Regions from separate parts of the Clostridium sp. JNZ X4-2 genome, predicted to be linked through region 2. Evidence: riboswitches for the same ligand, from Rfam matches in the RefSeq annotation. Region 2 holds a riboswitch; each other region holds the start of a gene.
The links. A riboswitch is a leader RNA that binds a small molecule or an ion and turns the genes downstream of it on or off. The one in region 2 is predicted to bind S-adenosylmethionine.

Region 1 (6,847 bases), 1.3 Mb from region 2:
TCTACAGGGGGAAGGAAACCTGTGTTGTATGATGTAAATGTGTGCAGGTTTTATATTGTGGGTATAGGTATATGCAGTACTTATGCACAGGTATCCATAGTGAACCTGAGAATGGAGATTTTTTATAAAAAAAGCTTTTATATTGATTTTAGCAGTTCCTGCAGTGAAGTCATAGAAAAAATTCTTCAGATTATGAAGAGTGTTTATGAGGAATTGAATTTGGAGTTTCTTCAGCTTGTAGGAATTGGACTTGCAATTGAGACCAATCTTTGGAGTGATGAAAATATAGGCAGGATACTTGAAGAAAAAATAGGGTGCAGTGTAATTAGTGAGAATTGTTCGAATTCTGCGGTTACTGCAGAGTATTTGTACGGAGCAGGGAGGCAATTCAAGAGTTTAGCTTATTTTGATTGTGGAGTTGGATTGAAACAGGCAGCAATTGTTCAGGGAAAAATTATAAGATCAGCGGGGGACAATGAATATGCATTTGAACATATGATCGAAAATATAAATGGCAGTATTGATTTTGACAAAGTGTATTTTAGTTATATAAAAAATAGTGTGCTGTCTCAAAAACTTCTTTTGGATGCTGCATCAAAATTGAGTAAAAGTATAGAATCCTATATAAATTTGCTGGATCTTGAATGTATTATATTAAGCGGATCTTTGGTGGATTTCCAAACGTTTTATGAAACATGTACACAGTATATTCCTAAAGGTATTTCAATAAAAAAGCACGGATATTTTAAAGAAAATGCAGTTTCAGTAGGCGCAGCAGCTTTTTTGCTGGAAAAATGTATTAATGATCAATATGATACAGATAATAAAAAATTTGTTGTTGACAAAGCATTTTAAAAGTTATATCATATACATAAATTAAAATTCAATAAATGCAAAATTTCTTATCAAGAGTGATGGAGGGACTGGCCCTATGATATCCGGCAACCTGAATATATTTATTATTCAATGGTGCTAATTCCAGCAGGTATACCCTGAAAGATGAGAGACGAGAGGATATGACTTCCTGTGGTTTCTCCACAGGAAGTTTTTTATTGTATTAATTAATTTGTACCGACTAGAAAACTAGAGGTCAAGTTGAATTTATTATAGGATATATAATCTATCTGTAATAAATTAAATTTGGCCTTTTATTGTTGTATAAATTTTATGAAATACCTCTTATATATAGTTAGATGTACTTTTTACCAAAGTAGGAAAAAGTATAAAATTATTAGCAATTCATTTAAAAATACATTGTAAGATCATACATACACCAAAATAGTAATATAAAATTATGGTAATTATTGATTGGAATAACTATATGGATAATTTTATAAAAGAATACAGCTGGAGTTTAATTTGTAAGAAATAATAACCAGGAGGAACACAGTATGAAGCATGATAGAAAAAAAATAAATCTAAAAAAAGCATCTCGAAATTTAACATCTATTATAGGTTTTTTAGCTATATGGGAAGTCTTGCCCAGAATTGGCATAGTGGACAGTGCATTATTGCCTCCTTTTTCAGAGGTTGTATCTTCACTTTATACTATTATTTTCGTAAAAGGAATACTTCTGGAGCATATAAAAATAAGCATCATACGCTCTCTGGAAGGATTAGGTCTGGCTATAGTGGTTGGTATCTCACTGGGTTTATTTATTGGGAGATTTAAGGTGGTAGAAGTATATATAAATCCTGTACTGCAGCTTTTTAGACAAACTTCTGCACTGGCATTGTTCCCTGTTTTTATAATATTTTTTGGAGTGGGTGAGACTTCCAAAGTACTAATTATATTTTGGGGATGTGTATGGCCTATGCTCATAAATACCATAGACGGTGTGAAAAGTACTCCCATACTGTTGATAAAAGCGGCCAAATCCATGGGATGCTCTTCTCTCCAGATTCTAAAAAAAGTTATATTGCCTGCGGCCTGCCCTTATATATTTACAGGACTAAAACTCAGCGCCAGCACGTCTATCATAATGCTGACTGCAGCAGAAATGCTGGGGGCCAACAAAGGATTGGGGTATTTTATATCATATTCCCAACAGACTTTTCAGATACCTTATGTATATGCCACTATAGCCGTCATATCAATTATAGGACTTATACTTACGTGGATTGTTACTTTGCTTGAAAAATTTATTTATTTCTGGAAGGAAGAAGAAACCACAGAATAGGTAAATTATTTAAATAAATTTCATAAAATCAAAGGAGGAATTAAAATGTTAAAGAAAAAAATTGTTTCACTAGGACTACTATTTGTAATGGCCACAGGACTTTTTACTGCTTGTGGAAATAAGCAGAATGTGTCCCAGAGCAAATCAAACAGCAAGGAATTATTTGAAATCAAGTATCCAAAGTTATTGTTCTCAGATCCTGTGTATATTGCAGATCAAAAGGGATTCTTCAAAGAACAGGGAATAAAAATAACATTTACAGGGACTGTATCCCAGGCTGATATGATTACGTCAGTTGCATCAGGTGCAAATACCTTTGGAGGGACAAGCGCTTCAAGCATCACTTTAGCCATTGCTAAAGGTGTGAAAATCAAGGCAGTTGCTGCTGGATGGGCCTCTACACCTAAAAATCCTTCTGTGGGCTATGTAGTGCGTGCTGATAGTCCCATAAAGAGTATTAAAGATTTAAAAGGCAAAAAAATAGCTACTACTCCTCATTCCTATCAGCTTTTAAATTTATTAGAGAAAGCGGGATTAAAGGAGAGTGATGTTACAGTGGTACCTTTGTCTTTTGACCAGGAAGAAGCTGCTCTCGTTGCAGGCAGTGTAGATGTAATAGAAGTCTTACCGCCATATCTCACTAAGATAGTAAAGACAGGAGTTGGCAGAATACTTATTGATGGAACCCAGGTGTCAGGAGAACAGAAAGGATGGCCCCAGCAGTTTACCAGTGCTGATTTTATAAAAAAGCATCCTGATATAGTGAAAAAATATACTACAGCTATTGCTAAAGCATGTGATTGGGCAAGAGCTAATCCTAAAGAAGCCGGAAAAATATTTGTAAAAGTATTTAACGTTCCGGATGAGTATGCAGATTATTATACCGCAGCGTATCCGGAACATGGACTTGTAAGTGAGAAGGATGCACAATTTTGGATTGACCAGTCCGTAAAATATGGTGATCTTAAGAAGGGCAGGCTTAAAACTTCTGATGTGTATACCAATGAATTTAACCCATATTATAAAAAAAATTAGGAGGATTATAGATGAGCAAAAAAGAAGAAATATTTAAAAAGCTTATAGCTTCCGTTGTTGATGGAGATGAAGAATTGGCAGGTGAGTCCGCTGGTAAAGCCATTGAGATTGGCATTGATCCAACAGAGGCTATAATCAAGGGGCTTGCTGAAGGGATGTCTGTAGTGGGAGATTATTTTGAAAGCCAGGAATATTTTCTTCCTGAAGTTATAATATCCGCTGATGCCTTTAAGGCAGGAGTTGATGTTTTGAAACCACACCTTAATTTGGAGAAAAGTGATAAACCGGCAAAGGTGGTTATAGGAACTGTTCAGGGAGACACCCATGACATCGGCAAAAATATAGTATCCATAATGCTTGGTGCATCAGGTTTTGAAATATATGATGTGGGAAGGGATGTGTCCCCTCAGGTGTTTGTAGATAAAGTTAAAGAGATAAATGCTGACATACTGGCGCTTTCGGCTCTTATGACCTCTTCCATGGTGAATATGAAGAAGGTAATAGAATTATTGAAGAAAGATAAAATAAGGGATAAAGTAAAAGTGATTATAGGAGGAGCCCCAATATCCCAGAGATATTGTGATCAAATTGGAGCAGATGGGTACTCTGTAGATGCAGTGGCAGCTATAAGAAAGGCCAAGAATCTTATAAATCAATAGGGGAGGATAAATATGAGTGAGTTAACTTCAAGGGAAAGGGTTCTGAGAGCTGTAAATTGGAAAGCTGTGGATAGACTTCCTGTATTTAGTGCAACGCTTTTGGCTCCTCAGATTATAAACAGAAATTTCAGTAGAGAGTTTTTGCTGGATTCAGAAGCATTGGCGGAAGTCTATTATAAGCAGTGGGAATATTTTAAATCTGATATAGTCATGCTTTCTGTTGCTACAGGAGAACATGAAGCCCTGGGTGCGGATATGTACTGGCCTAAGAATGACTATCCAATGATCAGAAATCCTATAATTAAGACTCATGCAGATGCAGATAACCTGAAAGTTCCTGATTTGAGAAAAAATGATTTGGTTCAGTCTATTCTAAAAGCAATAAGGATTATAAGAAAAAAAGTGGGAAATCACATTATGATAGGAAGTATAAGCGGAGGACCCTTTAATACTGCAGGCCTGCTTTTTGGAACGGAAAGTCTTATGAGCAATGTGAAAAAGGATCCGGAACTGGTGGATAAAGTGTGCAAAGTTGTGGTGGATGCATCCATACAATATGCCGAACTTCAGGTGGAAGCAGGAGCTGATCTTATATTCATGCCGGATGCAACTTCTTCTCCTTCCTGTCTATCCCCGGCTCAATACAGGGAAAGAGCTCTTCCGCATATAACAAGGTCAGTGCAGGGTTTTAAAAAGGCTGGAGCCATAGCTATGTATCATCCCTGCGGAGGGGAATATCCCATTATTGATCAGGTATCCCAAACAGGTGCAGATATTCTGTATTTCTCGGAATTGGTGGATTTAAGTGTATCCCAGAAAATATTTGTAGGAAGACACTGCGTAGCTGGAGGAGTGGATCCAAGTGGAACTTTGTTCCTTGGAAGTCCTGAAGAAGTAGATGAGAATGTGAGAAAGATAGTAGACAGTTTAAAGTTTAAAACCGGTGCTATAGTGATGCCAGGATGTGGACTGTCTCCCAATATACCTTTTGAAAATGTAAAGGCTATGGTGGATGCAGTAAAAAAATATGGAAAGGGAAAATTAAGGTAAGGAGAACATTTAATGGACAAAATTAAAATTCTATTTGAACCCATAGAAAAAGTAGTTTATGCAGATCCAGGAGAAAATTTGCTTCAGCTAGCTTTAAAAAATAATATTATCATAAATAATCCCTGTAACGGTAAGGGCATCTGTGGAAAATGCAGAGTAAAAATAAAAAGCAGGCATATATTACCTCCTACAGATAATGAAAGAAAATTTATACCTGAGACCTTGCTGGACAATGGTGTAAGATTAGCTTGTGGTATTAGGATATCAGGAGAGCTGGAGGTTGATATATCTAATAGTTATGAGAAGCAGGAAGATATACAGGTTCTTGAAACAGGAATGAAAGTTGACATTGGCATCAATCCATCCATAACAAAAGCTTATACTGAGCTGCCCAGGCCAAAACTTGACGATAACCGTACTTTGTTAAAGCGTTTTTCAGATACCGTGGGATATGACATTGATAAAAATTTTAATTTGGATATAATAAGGAATCTTCCAGAGGCCGTAGAGGAGGAATACAAGTTAACTGCAATATTGTACAATAATCATATAATAGGTGTAGAAACTGGAGATACATCAGGAAAAATCTACGGCGTGGCTGTAGATATAGGAACAACTACGGTGGTGGTTTCCATATTGGATATAAATACAGGAAAAGAAATTGGAACTGCAGCGGCGGCAAATTCGCAGCGTATTTATGGACAAGACGTAATATCCAGAATACAGTATGTGGAGAATGAAGAAAATTTATTCCAGCTCCAGGAACTTATAGTGAATCAGATAAACAACTTAATATTACAGGCGGCAGAAAAATCAGGAATTTCTCCGAAGAAAATATATGAAGTAGTTGTAGCTGCCAACAGCACTATGCTTCATCTGTTTCTTGGAGTCAAACCTCAGTCCATAGCTGTTTCGCCTTATACATCTGTTTTTAGAAAGGGATTTGAAGTGAAGGCTTCTTCTCTCAAGCTTAATAAGATTTCAGATTTCGGTATTGTATATATTATGCCCAGTGTTTCCAGCTATGTGGGAGCGGATATTGTTTCAGGTGTAATTGCTACAAAAATATCTGAAAGTAAAACTCCAAGTCTTTTGGTGGATATAGGAACCAATGGAGAAATAGTATTTGGCTCTAAGGATGGAATGGTGGCATGCTCCTGTGCTGCAGGACCAGCTCTTGAAGGAATGAATATAAGCTGCGGCAGTATAGCCATAGATGGAGCGGTAGAAAAGATTAAAATTGAAAAGGGCAGTATAGATTTAAAAGTCATTGGAGATACATATCCTAAAAGTATATGTGGAAGTGGAATTATAGATGTAATTTCACAATTTATAAAAAACTCCATTATTGAGTTAAATGGGAGATTTTCAAGAAAAATAAGTGAGGAGTATAAATCCAGTTTAAAAGCCAATGGGGAAAAGAGATTTTCTTTAATCAAAGATGACAGTGTGTATATAACACAAAAAGACATAAGACAGGTCCAACTTGCCAAAGGAGCTATTCTGTCTGCAATTCATGTTTTATTTAAAGAAATAAATATAGGATATGAAAAAGTTGATAAAGTGTATATTGCCGGGGCATTCGGGAAGCACCTCAGTTTGAAGAGTATTATACAAATTGGCCTCATGCCGGTGGAATTTGCAGAAAAAGTAGTTTTTGTAGGAAATACATCAAAGATGGGAGCAGTAAAATGTCTTTTAAATAAAGAATATAAGGCTAAAGCTGAGCTTGTTCTGGATAAGACTAAATATTTTGAACTTTCTGTTTATAAAGGATACGATAGACTTTTTATGGAAGATATGGCATTTCCAGCACCGTTGAAGGAGGAGATATAATATGTTTACACCTAAAGAAAGACTTAGGGCTGCAATAAATGGAAAAGAAGTTGACAGGCCTCCGGTTATATGTCCTGGAGGAATGAT
Region 2 (6,847 bases):
AAGTGCTCCTTTGTATCCTACATAAGACTTTGATAAAACCACCTCATAGGATGCAGGAAAACCCACTTCCACTATGAACCCCTTTAACTCTTTAGCAAGATCTCTTTCCCAGGTGGTTCCGAAAATAATAGGTGGTTTATGACCAAAATCAGTTTCCCTTATTTTTTCATGAATTACATAGCTGTCCTCTTCAAATTCCACATCAGTAGAAACATCTTCTGCTATATTCTTATATTCATTACGGATAGCCTCTCTATATTTTTCAGGGGGGTTTTCAGTAATAATCTGCCTTGCAGGTATAAGTCCAAGCTGATTTACCAAAAATTTTGTCAAGGCCAAATTATATGCACTGTCACCTATGACAGAAAATTTTGCAGGAAGTCCCCACCAGTACTCTGCATAAAAATCGGAAAAATCCTCTAAATACTCATAGTATTTTTTTTCTTCTTTTTCTATGAATTTCTCTGATTTACTTTTATCTATTCCTGCAAAGTCCACAACTTTCCTTAAAAAGCTGCTGGTTTCCTTTGCTCCAATTGGAATAGTTGAAATATGCAAATAAGGCTGCCCATACTTCTTTTTTAAATGTTCTGCAGTCTTAAGCCCAAGCCACGGTGACAATACCAAATTAAATTGAGCCTTTTTTATATTTTTCCATTCTGAAACTCCCTGGGACTCATGTCCAAATAAAATATTTACTTTAAGTCCCACTCCCTCCAGTATCCTCTTTATTTCAGCCAGATCACCCCTCCAGAAGGTGTTGTGGAAAGGCAGCAGGGACCATACATTTACAAGCCCTTTTTCAAGAGGTCCATTGTAATCACCTGCATACTGGTCAATAATAGCCTCTGCAACCAACTCATGGCCTGTAAAATTATTTCCTTTAAACCCTCCTGTTTCAGCATAAACTACAGGCAAACCCTTGTCCTGGAATTCGCCTACTACAGATCCCACATCATCTCCCACAGTATCGGGAATACAACCTGTCATAACCACAAACAAATCTGCATCCAAAACTTTAAAGGTAGCACCTATAAGTTCCCTCAACCTGTCTTCCCCACCGAATACAACTTCCTTCTCATAAATATTAGTACTTGGTACAACTGATCCTCCACCGTAGCCTCCTCCTTGAAAACCATTATAAAAAGCTATGTTGGCTGTCTGTTTATCCACACAGCCCGGGCCGCAGTGGGCAATGGGTATTACTCTTGGAATTGCAAAGGCACTGTGCATGGCCCCAAGAGCGCAGCCATATCTTATCTGCTCGATTGAATTTGATTTTTTTGTAATTTGATTTATATCTTTACATTCTAGTTTTACATTAGGCACTGTGTTCACTCCTCTTCTATTAAAATCAATACTGTTATTTTTAATATTCTGCTTTTACAAAATTATCTTTTTTAAGTGCATAAGGATCTTCCTGAGCAAGCCACCATTTTGTATATGGCAGTTTAACATGCTGCTTAAGATCCTGATGAAATTTTTTATGTGCCAGTATATCCAAAATGGTTTCACCTAGATTTAAAATTCCTTCATAGCCTATTGCATGGTGTTCATCACCAAGTGGTGCAGATGGAATTCCCATACGTGAAGCCAATGGAGCAAGACCTGCATGTCTTATAAGAATGAAATCAGGTTTTACATTCTTAAGCAGTATATAAAACTGATACTGCTGTCTGTTACTTACTGTAAAGTTTGGTACATCCCCATAATTATCTACTAAGAATTTCAATGAATCTTTATTTGGATCATTGCTGTCATATATTGGATCATGATGGAATACCAAGGAACCATCCACTTCCACACCCAGTTCCTTAAGTACTGCAATAAGTCCATGAGAATATGCTGATCCCGTAGCTACATAGCCTTTTTTTCCTTTAAGAAGTTTTCTAAGTTCGGCAAGTCTTGGAGCTATTTTCTTATGTTCCCTTTCTATATATGCCTCTGCTTTTTCTTCTCTGTGGGTAACTCTTGCAATTTCTCTTATCCAGGCATCCGTTCCTGCTATACCATAGGGTTGTGGAGCTTTAATTTCGGGAACCCCAAATTGTTCTTCAAGTCCTGCGGCCAGATAAGAAGAAAGCGTATAGCAAAATCCAACAGTAGCTGCAGCTTCTGAGAGCTGTTCCAAATCTTCAACCTTTGCCAAATCCACTATATAATTAACCCTAAGTCCAAGTTCCCCCAATATAGGCGTAAATACATCACTTCCCCATAAATTTATTACATTGATCAGATCTTCCTGTTTCTTTGGATTTTTGCGTACCAGCTGCCTCAGTATTCCATGCTGGGTGGCATCGAATCCCGTGCTCCAGTGTTTGGATCTAAATCCCTCACAGTACATGGGGATAACCGGTATTTCAAGTTCCTCCTGCATTTTGCCGGCCACACTATCTATATCTTCACCAATAATTCCTGTGGCACAGGATGTGGCAATAAAAATTGCTCTAGGATGATGCCTGTTCCAGGCATCTCTTATGGATTGTTCCAATTTGCCAAGAGCTCCAAATACCATATCCGTTTCCTTTATATTAGTGTTAATTATTTTAATATTTTCCACCGGCAGGTTTCTGATTGCCAATCCATTCCTGTATATGGAATTATAGGCTGCCTGACCTGTACCGCAGCCTATGGGCGAATGTTGAATCAAAACCGCATCTCTTATATTACCAGCCTGACATTCTACCATCTGCTCACTGCATCCTGAGCCCTGGGTAAATGGTCCTATGGTTTCACAAAGTCTTTTTCCACCATTTCCCCTGCAGCCTCCGCAGGTATATGAAGAATCCCTGGAGAGCTCGGAAGCTTTTCCTGTTTTCCAGCCAATAATAGTACCAAGGCGTTCTTCCCGTGTTTTTACCACAGAAGTATTTAAATCGAATTTCATAAATTACAACCTCCCATTATTTTATAAAAGTATTTACATATTTAAATTTATACCATAGCTTCTGCTTGAATTTTATCAGCATCTCCGTGGAGAAGCTCCCATATTCTATTCCTGTTGGAATTGAATTCCTGAGAAGTTCTGATTTGAGAATTAATCCTTGGCCTTGGAAGTTTTATATTTATGATTTCCTTAATTCTGCCGGGGTTAGTTGACATCACCACCACTCTATCGGCCAAAAATACCGCTTCTTCAATACTATGGGTAATAAACACAATAGTTTTGTTTGTCTTCTCCCATATATTCAATAATTCTTCCTGAAGAGACTCCCTGGTCTGGGCATCTACTGCTGCAAAAGGCTCATCCATAAGCAGCACCTCAGGATCATAGGCCAGTGCCCTGGCAATGGCAACTCTTTGTTTCATTCCTCCCGACAGTTCATGGGGATATCTGTTTTCAAATCCATTTAATCCTACCAGATCTATAAATTTTTTACTTATCTGATGTTTTAAATCTTTTGTCATGCCTTTTATTTCAAGGCCGAACTCAATATTTTTCTCTACAGTTCTCCATGGAAACAGTGCATAACCCTGCAGTATAATTCCTCTGTCCAGAGCAGGTGCCGTAATCAGCTTCCCATCTATATAAACCTTTCCTGATGTAGGTCTTGACAGCCCTGCCAGAATATCTAAAAAGGTAGATTTCCCGCAGCCGCTTGGACCTACCACTGTAATAAATTCTCCTTTTTTTACCTTTAAATTAAAATTATCAAGTGTTAAAAATTCTTCATCTTTCTGACGATTTTGTGATTTTATATTATAACATTTTCTTACATTATCAATTACAATTTTATATTGCCTATCCTTTATATTTACACTTTCCTGTTTAGATTTTTTCACTACTTTTTTCATTCAAAACTCCCCTCCCATGGGATTTTATATTCATATTATTCTTTGACTATATAATTGGGCTGTGATCCAGAATTGCCATATTTGTCAAATTGATGGGTTACTATATCACTGACCTTTACCTTTGCATTTTTAGGAAACGCACCGATCGTCTTACTTCCAGCTGTCCACTGCTGTATATCCCTGTCTTTTATGACTCCATCATCTGCATAATAGTAATGGCGCTTACAGGCGCTCCTATGGCATCTGATACCCATTTGTTGACTTTTGCACCTTCTTTTTCATCAGGTATGCTTTTGTTTATATACCATTCTTCTTTTTTTGTCTGAATATTGAGTTTTTATAAAATATCCGAAAATGAAATGCAAAAAACACCAGAAACTTATCTCTACAAAAATAAGTCTCTAGTGTTTCTAGTCAACTTTTTGTAATCTTACGAAAAAACCTATATAAAATAAAAAACTTTCCTGTAAAGATAGATACAAGAAAGTAATCTTTGTTTCTCATCTTTCAGATTATAATCTGCTGGAATTGGCACCGTTAAATAAATTCAGGTTGCCGGACATCATAGGGCCAGTCCCTCCGTCTCTCTTGATAAGAATTTTATTCAAATTATTTGATTATATTACTTACTATACCAAATAGCATATATATTGTCAAGAAATAAAATTAATCTTCCTATTCTTTTTTCTACTTCATCAATTCCATTGCCTTTTCTATTCCCTCCTCTATGGTGCTGTACATCTGAAATACTCTTATGCCTTTTTCATGAAGCTTGATTACAGGTTCAAAGCCAATGCGCAATACAAGTACTCCGTCGCAATCATCCACACATTTTATAATACCGGATATTCTGTCATCATGTCCAGTACACTCCTGTGGACCTCTACAATACACCTCCACATTTCTTTTCTCATAAAACTTGATATTTTCTTTTATCACATCATATATATACAGCTGGGACACATGTCCAAAGTGTTCATCTATATAATCTCCTGAACTGCTGGCCACGGCAAATCTATAGTCCCTGTTCTCCTTATGGTCTCTATGGATTTTCTCAGGCTTGTCAAGAGAAATTATATTTTTCCTGTAATCCCTGAACTGAGCTGATACATCTTTATTCAAACTTCCTATGGCATCCGCCCTGCACTGCCTGCAATGATACATCTGTTTTAAATGTGGTTCACATTTTTCCCTCATGTTCTTCAATTCAGATTCATTTACAGTATCCCTGTTTTCAAATACACTGCCCTTTACAGGTATTAGAGGCATTATATTGGTCATATAGGCACCGCATTCTTTAACTTTTTTCACTATTTCAGGGATATGAGTATCATTAATTCCCTTTATCATCACAATATTAACCTTTGTCACAATGCCTTTTCCAGCAATATATTTCAGCCCTGACAATTGATTATTCAGCAGTATCTTCCCTGCTTCCTCACCTACAAAAGTCTTTCCCTGATAATTGACAAACTTATAGATCCTGCCGCCTATTTCAGGATCAACAGCATTTATTGTTACAGTAACATGGGTAATTCCCAGCTTTATTATTTCATCGGCATATGCAGGAAGCATTAATCCATTGGTGGAAAGACAAAATGTAATATCCCTGCACTCTTTCTTTATTAATTCTATGGATTTTCTTGTCTCTTGGAAATTTGCAAGTGGATCTCCTGGTCCCGCTATACCCACTACCGTCAAATTTTTTACTCTGTTTTTTACTACCTTGAATTTGTCTCTGGCTTCCTCAGGGGTTAGAATTCCGCTTGTCACACCAGGTCTTGATTCATTTACACAATCATATTTTCTATTACAAAAATTGCAGCTCACATTGCATTTCGGAGCCACAGGTATGTGCATTCTGGCATATTTATGGGCGGCACAATTATAGCATGGATGCTCTAATGTCCTCTCCTCAATACTTTTTGCAAAATTAACAGGCATATTTTATTATCTCCTCTCTCTTATAACTTTAAATAAAAAGGCTAGATAAGCTTATTTTCAACTTATCTAGCCTCCAGTATTTCTGGTCAACTACATTTAAAAAGCACAGAATTTTTTATTTTAATAGTACAAAACATTGTCAAACAACTTTTCCTTTATTTCATCAACCTTATCAAGTTTCTCCCAGGGCAAATCTATATCGGTTCTTCCAAAATGTCCATAAGCCGCTGTTTTCTTGTATATGGGTCTTCTCAGATCCAAATCTCTTATGATAGCTGCTGGTCTTAAATCAAACAGCTTATTTATAATTTCTATTATCTTCTCTTCAATGATTTTCTCCGTACCAAAGGTATCCACACTTATAGATACCGGTCTTGCCACACCTATTGCATAGGCAATTTCAACTTCTATTTTGTCTGCCACACCTGCGGCCACTAAATTTTTTGCTATCCATCTTGCTGCATATGCTCCTGATCTGTCAACTTTCGTAGGATCTTTTCCTGAAAAAGCTCCTCCCCCATGCCTTCCGTATCCACCGTAGGTATCAACTATTATTTTTCTTCCTGTAAGTCCTGAATCAGCCTCTGGACCTCCTTTTACAAATCTTCCTGTAGGATTAACAATATATTTTGTACTAAAGTCTATAAATTTTTCAGGTATTACTTTTTTTATAACCTCATCTATTATGTCCTTTTCAATTTGTTCGTGTCCTATGCCTTCTTCATGCTGGGAGGATATCAAAACTGTATCCACCCTTATAGGCTTTTCACCTTCGTATTCTACTGTAACCTGAGTTTTTCCATCCGGCCCAAGATAAGGAATAATTCCATTTTTTCTTACCTGGGCAAGTTTCCTTGAAAGTTTATGGGCTAATGATATGGGAAGTGGCATGTACTCTGGAGTTTCATTGGTGGCAAATCCAAACACCATTCCCTGATCTCCCGCACCAATTGCCTCAATAGTATCTTTTTCTCCTCGTTTGGCCTCCAGAGATTCATTTACCCCCAGGGCAATATCTGAAGATTGTTCATCTATGGAGGTTATAACAGCACAATTGCTGGCATCAAACCCAAATCTGGAATTATTGTACCCTATATCGCTGATAGTT
Region 3 (6,847 bases), 1.0 Mb from region 2:
ATTACGAAAAGCAAGTTGGATTAGGAGTGAAAAAAGGGATGTTTTTTAATATAGGAACTGATATGGGAATAGATTTAGGTACGGCTACAGTGCTTGTGTATATTAAGGGCAAAGGTGTAATATTAAAAGAACCTTCGGTTGTTGCCATAGATAAAAGTAAAAACAGAGTACTGGCAGTGGGAGAAGAAGCATGGCAGATGATAGGCAGAACGCCGGGTAACATTGTTGCCATTCGACCATTAAAAGATGGAGTTATATCTGATTACGATGTAACAGAGAAGATGTTAAAGTATTTTATAGAAAAAGCTTGTGGAAAAAAAAGAATGTCAGCACCGCGGATAGTTATTTGTATTCCCTGTGAGGCTACTGAGGTTGAAAAAAGAGCTGTAATTGATGCAGCTAAAAATGCAGGCGCAAAGAAGGTGTTTTTAATTGAAGAGCCCCTGGCTGCAGCTATAGGAGCTGGAATCGATATAACTAGGGCAAGTGGAAGCATGGTAATAGACATAGGTGGCGGAACTACTGATGTGGCCATAATTTCACTGGGGGGAATAGTAGTAAGATCCTCAATTAAAGTGGCAGGAGACAAGTTTGATGAAGCCATAATGAAATATATTAGGAAAGAACATAAATTGATGATTGGAGAGAGGACTTCGGAAGACTTAAAGATAAATATAGGTTCTGCATTTAACAAAGATGAAGAAACAAGTATGGAAATAAGAGGGAGAGATCTAATCACAGGACTTCCCAAGAATATGGAAGTATCATCTAAAGAAATGAGAATAGCATTGAAGGAGACTGTAAATTCCATAGCAGATACGGCTAGGGCGGTATTGGAAAAAACTCCTCCAGAATTATCTGCTGACATAGCTGAAAAAGGTATTGTTATGACTGGAGGAGGGGCCTTGCTAAACGGATTAGGTGATTTAATACAGGAGGTAACTCATGTACCTGTTTATGTAGCTGAAGATCCGGTATCCTGTGTAGCTTTAGGTACAGGAAAGGTTCTTGAGTATTTGGACAAAATGGAAGTCATTTTTACTGGTGATGATATAACCTTAATAGATTGAAAATGTTTTATTGGTGTTAAAAAATTTGTCTATATATCTACAATAAGATATTATTATAATAGAGATAATATGAATGAATTAGTGAATAAAGTATTACTTCAGCCATATTTAAAATTAGATTCAAACGTATATTGCTGGTATTGCTGAATATATCCTCATTGCCATTTGAATCAACTATGCCTATTATTGAGGAGTCTCCTACATTGGGAAGAGATTTTCCCACTCCTTTGCCGGGATGAACAGGAAAGTCTCTTGCCTGTATTTCTCCAATGGTTTTGGAATCTCCTAAACAGGCATCAATACCTATAATGTTGCTATGGGGATGAAGCAATTTTATTTCATTTAGTCTACTTTCAATGTTTAAAGCATGTATGGGCTCTGAAATTGTACCATAAACCGGCAGGGGAAAGTGCTTGCACTTTAGCAGGGTACCTACTAAAGGGCCAAGACAGTCCCCTATATATCTATCTGTACCTATACATACGATGATGGTATCCTTGTTGATGTGATCTTTTAAAAAATAGGCTAAATCGTAATATGCCAGTGGATTCTTATAGTTGGATTTTACTTTATTCAATATATTTCACCTTCTTTATGTGTATGCAGTGCCTATGGATAGTATCCAAAGAGAATACTATATATAATTTATATGATGGAATTATGTAAATTATTATGTCTAAATCACAGGTATGTGATTTCTGAAGGAATAACGAGATACATGAAGAAATAAACATTTAACATTAGATTTTAATGTAATATGAAATTTGAAAATAATTGCACAAAAATGTATACTAAACTACGTTAAACGCCTTTATGTTCTATTTTAGTGTACTTATATGAAATAAATAAGCTGGCATAGCTCAGCAGGTAGAGCAACTGACTTGTAATCAGTAGGTCGTGGGTTCGAAGCCTACTGCCAGCACCAAATGTGGAGGAATTCCCGAGTGGCCAAAGGGGGCAGACTGTAAATCTGTTGTCAGTGACTTCGATGGTTCGAATCCATCTTCCTCCACCAAATATTGGGGGCGCATAGCTCAGCTGGGAGAGCATCTGCCTTACAAGCAGAGGGTCACAGGTTCGAGCCCTGTTGTGCCCACCACATTATAACAAAATAAGCTGGCATAGCTCAGCAGGTAGAGCAACTGACTTGTAATCAGTAGGTCGTGGGTTCGAAGCCTACTGCCAGCACCAAATGCGGAGGAATTCCCGAGTGGCCAAAGGGGGCAGACTGTAAATCTGTTGTCAGTGACTTCGATGGTTCGAATCCATCTTCCTCCACCATAAAAAGCACTGTTAGGGTGTTTTTTATTTTATTAAAATTTTTATAATTGTTGTAAATCAATAATATAGACTCTTATCCAGAGAGGCGGAGGGAAAAAGGCCCGATGAAACCCGGCAACCAGTAGAAGTTTTGCCAAGGTGCCAATTCCTGCAAGTTAATTTTGCAAGATAAGAGAGCAGTTAATTATTTAACCTCTTCTTATTTGAAGAGGTTTTTATTTTTTATACAGTATGGAGGTATTGAAAATGAAAAAATTATTTACGTCTGAGTCAGTTACAGAAGGTCATCCAGATAAAATGTGCGATCAAATTTCAGATGCAATTCTGGATGCCATATTAAAACAAGACCCGTATGGAAGAGTAGCATGTGAAACTGCTACTACTACAGGTATGATTTTGGTTATGGGAGAGATATCAACTAAATGCTATGTAGATATTTCTAAAATAGTTAGGAAAACTGTAAAGGAAATAGGATACACCAGAGCCAAATATGGATTTGATTGTGATACCTGCTCAGTGCTGAGCTCAATTGATGAACAATCATCAGATATAGCTATGGGAGTCAATCAATCCCTGGAAGCCAAAAAAGGACAGATGGAGGAAACAGATGCCATAGGAGCAGGAGATCAAGGTATGATGTTTGGATTTGCCACTAATGAAACTCCGGAATATATGCCTATGCCCATAAGTTTGGCTCATAAGCTGGCAAAAAGACTGGCACAGGTTAGAAAGGATGGAACTTTAAGGTACTTGAGACCAGACGGAAAAACTCAGGTGACTATAGAATATGATGATAATAAACCCATTAGAGTTGATACTATAGTTGTATCTGCACAGCATGATGAACTGGTAACTAAAGAACAAATTGAAAGTGATATAATTGAACATGTTATAAAGCCTGTTGTGTCACAGAAGTTTCTGGATGAAAATACCAAATACTTCATAAATCCAACAGGTAGATTTGTAGTTGGCGGACCTCAGGGAGACTCTGGTCTTACAGGAAGAAAGATAATAGTGGACACCTATGGCGGATATGGAAGACATGGTGGTGGAGCATTTTCAGGGAAGGATCCAACCAAGGTGGATAGATCAGCTGCTTATGCTGCAAGATGGGTGGCAAAAAATCTGGTAGCTGCTGGTGTTGCAGATAAGTTGGAAATACAGCTTGCATATGCTATAGGTGTGGCAAAACCCGTATCTATAACTATTGATACTTTCAACACTGGAAAAGTATCAGAAGAGAAAATAGTTAATATAGTAGAGAAGGTATTTGATTTAAGACCAGCTGTTATAATAAGGGACTTGGATTTGAGAAGGCCAATATACAGACAGGTTGCAGCTTATGGGCATTTTGGAAGAACCGATATAGATTTACCCTGGGAAAAATTGAATAAGGTTGATGATATAAAAAAATATATCTAGAATTGTAGAAGCTCTGTATGTAAATTTACAGAGCTTTTTTTAAGCTAAACTTATGTGCTATAATTATATTCAAAGATATAGATTTTATATGTTTGTTAAAGTGGGAGAGAGCTTATGCAGGATTTACAGGGAATTGTAGAAGATATAATATTTCAAAATAAAGACAATGGATATGTAGTTGCTAAGATGAAAAAAAAAGAAGATACAGTAACTATAGTGGGATGCATACCTTATATAACAGAAGGACAAAACTTGAAGGTTTTAGGAGAATGGGTATTACATCCTCACTTCGGGCGCCAGTTTAAGGTCCAGGTTTGTGAAGAAATAGTACCTGATACTGCTATGGGTATAGAAAGGTATTTATCCTCGGGAATTATATCTGGTATAGGACCTGTTACTGCCAGAAAAATAGTTAAAAAATTTGGAGAAGATACTCTTCATGTGCTGGATGACAACATAAACAGACTGAGGGAAATAGAAGGTATAGGAGAAAAAAAGATAGCTTTAATAGCAGAATCTTATTCCAGACAAAATGAAATAAGAAATGTAATGATATTTTTACAAACTTATGGAGTGACTCCAAACCAATGTGTAAAAATACACAAAAAATTTGGAGCTGATTCAATACGCAAAGTAAAAGAAAACCCATATATCCTTACGGAAGAAATAGGAGGCATAGGATTCAAAACAGCGGACAGAATAGCAAGGAGCCTTGGAATAGAAAGAAACTCCCCCTTTAGAATACAAAGTGGAATAAGATATGTGGTAAATCAGTTCTGCACTTTGGGGAATACTTATATGCCCATAGATAAACTTATTAAAGAAGGAGAAGGCATACTTGGAGTAACTAAAGCGGAGTTAGAAGAAAATATATATGAAAACTCTATAAATGGGAAGATAAAGCTGGAGCAATATGATGACAATCTCTGTGTATTTCCAATGACATATTATTATTGTGAATTAAGTGTAACCAAAAAAATTTTAACCCTTGCTTTCAGTGATTACAAGGACATAGGTTTTGATGTGGATGAAGAAATTAAAAATTTTGAAGACAAAAATCATATTGAATTTGCACCTTCTCAGAAAGATGCTATTAGGGGAGCAGTAAAAAATGGTGTAGAAATAATAACAGGTGGGCCAGGCACAGGCAAAACCACCATAATCAATTGTATAATTCAATTATTTGAAAAGGCAAATTACAAGGTACTTATGGGAGCGCCTACTGGCAGGGCGGCCAAAAGAATGTCAGAAGCTACTGAAAGAGAAGCAAAAACCATACATAGATTACTGGAGATGGGGGTGGAGAATGATAAAGAAGCCATGTTTTTCTCAAGAGGAGAGGAATCACCCCTTCAATGTGATGTGGTAATTATAGATGAAGCTTCCATGATAGATATAATGCTTATGAATAATTTATTAAGGGCCATTTCAGTTGGGACCAGACTTATAATAGTAGGAGATGCACAGCAGCTTCCTTCAGTGGGACCGGGAAATGTACTCCGGGATTTTATAGATAGTAATTGTATTAAAGTAGTTAGGTTGAAGGAAATATTTAGGCAGTCAAAAGAAAGCATGATTATAGTAAATGCCCATAAGATAAATTCAGGAGAAATGCCTATCTTGAATAAAAGACTCAAGGATTTTTATTTTATAAGGTGTAAAAAACCTTCAGATATATTGGATACAGTGATAAGCCTGATTAACAGAAGATTGCCAAACTTCAATAAAAACTGGAACAAAATGCAGCACATTCAAATATTATCTCCAATGAGAAAAGGTATTTTGGGAGTGTCCAATTTAAATGCTGAACTTCAGGAGGTTTTGAATCCTAAAATCCCTGAAAAAAAGGAGAAAAAGATTGGAAATACTATTTTTAGATTAGGTGACAAGGTAATGCAGATTAAAAATGATTATACTTTAAAGTGGACCGAAATTTCAGAAGAAAACTCAGAAGAAGGCATGGGAATTTTTAATGGAGATTTTGGATGCATTGACCATATAGATGAAGAAAAAAATACAGTAACGGTTGTATTTGATGAAGGCAGGAGGGTTGTTTACGATAACATGCATTTAGATGAACTGGATTTGTCCTATGCAATAACCATACATAAAAGTCAAGGAAGTGAATTTCCGGTAATTATTTTACCTGTATTTATGGGTCCGCCTTTACTTATGAACAGAAACTTATTGTATACAGCTATAACCAGAGCAAAGCAGATGGTAGTATTGGTAGGAGATTTGAAAGCCTTGAATTTTATGATAAATAATAATAAAAGCTTTGAAAGATATTCATTATTAAAACACAGAATAATGGATATAATGGAGAGTGAAACAAATGTTGTTGTGGAATAAGATGAATTTTATTCATAAGATTAAGGAAATAGAAAAAGAAATAGTGAAATGGGATAGCATTGGAGAAAAATTTTTAAATGTTATTTCTGTCCCATACAATTCCTCTAAGGTTTTTATGGACATTATTATCACATATATTAAACAAAATAGAAATGTAATTTATATTACAGACGAAAATCCTGATAACATTGACATAATAAAAAATATAAAGAAATATACAAGTTTTAGAAATTATGCTTACTTAAGAAATGCAGAAAATAATGTGAATTGTATATTTAAAATATGCAGCTTTCAAAATGCTTTAAGATTAAAAGAAAAGTTTCAGCTGGTTATATACGATGATATAAATAGTTTTTCTATGTATAACAGTTATGAAATAATTTACTTAGTTGACAGATTAATCTATAAGCAGAGCAAGGTAATTGTATATTCAATACAAAATATACTTAAGAATAGAAGGGAATTGTTTTTTCCCATTGCAGAAGAAGGTCCTATAGTAGAGCCTAGAACTATACTTACCAGATTTGACATGAATAAAGATATACCATTTGTAGTATATGACTACTTGAAGTGGTCCTTAAGTCAGGGAAGAAAGGCCATAATATATGTGCCGGATGGACTTAAAGTGGAAAATGTCTATTCCTATATTCATAAGTATTGCAAGAATTTTTGTAAAAGTATTATATATTTTGTAGAGGAAGAATCTAATAAGAAATCTATAA

Region 1: linked by a shared signal. The riboswitch ahead of ACYUJ6_RS04315 (ABC transporter permease) and the one ahead of ACYUJ6_RS10700 (hypothetical protein) in region 2 are both predicted to bind S-adenosylmethionine.
Region 3: linked by a shared signal. The riboswitch ahead of metK (methionine adenosyltransferase) and the one ahead of ACYUJ6_RS10700 (hypothetical protein) in region 2 are both predicted to bind S-adenosylmethionine.

What each region holds. Positions count from the first base shown of each region.
Region 1 covers NZ_CM142685.1:918,243-925,089, forward strand. Annotated here, with positions in the region: gene ACYUJ6_RS04310 (transcriptional regulator) at 1-855, shown strand, start outside; SAM riboswitch class I at 900-1,006, shown strand; gene ACYUJ6_RS04315 (ABC transporter permease) at 1,392-2,180, shown strand; gene ACYUJ6_RS04320 (ABC transporter substrate-binding protein) at 2,226-3,215, shown strand; gene ACYUJ6_RS04325 (corrinoid protein) at 3,227-3,874, shown strand; gene ACYUJ6_RS04330 (uroporphyrinogen decarboxylase family protein) at 3,887-4,924, shown strand; gene ACYUJ6_RS04335 (ASKHA domain-containing protein) at 4,937-6,760, shown strand; gene ACYUJ6_RS04340 (MtaA/CmuA family methyltransferase) at 6,762-6,847, shown strand, end outside.
Region 2 covers NZ_CM142685.1:2,229,594-2,236,440, forward strand. Annotated here, with positions in the region: gene ACYUJ6_RS10685 (nitrogenase component 1) at 1-1,329, opposite strand, end outside; gene ACYUJ6_RS10690 (nitrogenase component 1) at 1,370-2,887, opposite strand; gene ACYUJ6_RS10695 (ABC transporter ATP-binding protein) at 2,935-3,795, opposite strand; gene ACYUJ6_RS10700 (hypothetical protein) at 3,831-4,049, opposite strand; SAM riboswitch class I at 4,293-4,393, opposite strand; gene nifB (nitrogenase cofactor biosynthesis protein NifB) at 4,483-5,739, opposite strand; gene metK (methionine adenosyltransferase) at 5,860-6,847, opposite strand, start outside.
Region 3 covers NZ_CM142685.1:3,242,960-3,249,806, reverse strand. Annotated here, with positions in the region: gene mreB (rod shape-determining protein MreB) at 39-1,070, shown strand; gene yyaC (spore protease YyaC) at 1,108-1,647, opposite strand; tRNA gene ACYUJ6_RS15625 (tRNA-Thr) at 1,920-1,995, shown strand; tRNA gene ACYUJ6_RS15620 (tRNA-Tyr) at 2,001-2,085, shown strand; tRNA gene ACYUJ6_RS15615 (tRNA-Val) at 2,094-2,169, shown strand; tRNA gene ACYUJ6_RS15610 (tRNA-Thr) at 2,186-2,261, shown strand; tRNA gene ACYUJ6_RS15605 (tRNA-Tyr) at 2,267-2,351, shown strand; SAM riboswitch class I at 2,422-2,526, shown strand; gene metK (methionine adenosyltransferase) at 2,598-3,773, shown strand; gene recD2 (SF1B family DNA helicase RecD2) at 3,888-6,125, shown strand; gene ACYUJ6_RS15590 (hypothetical protein) at 6,109-6,847, shown strand, end outside.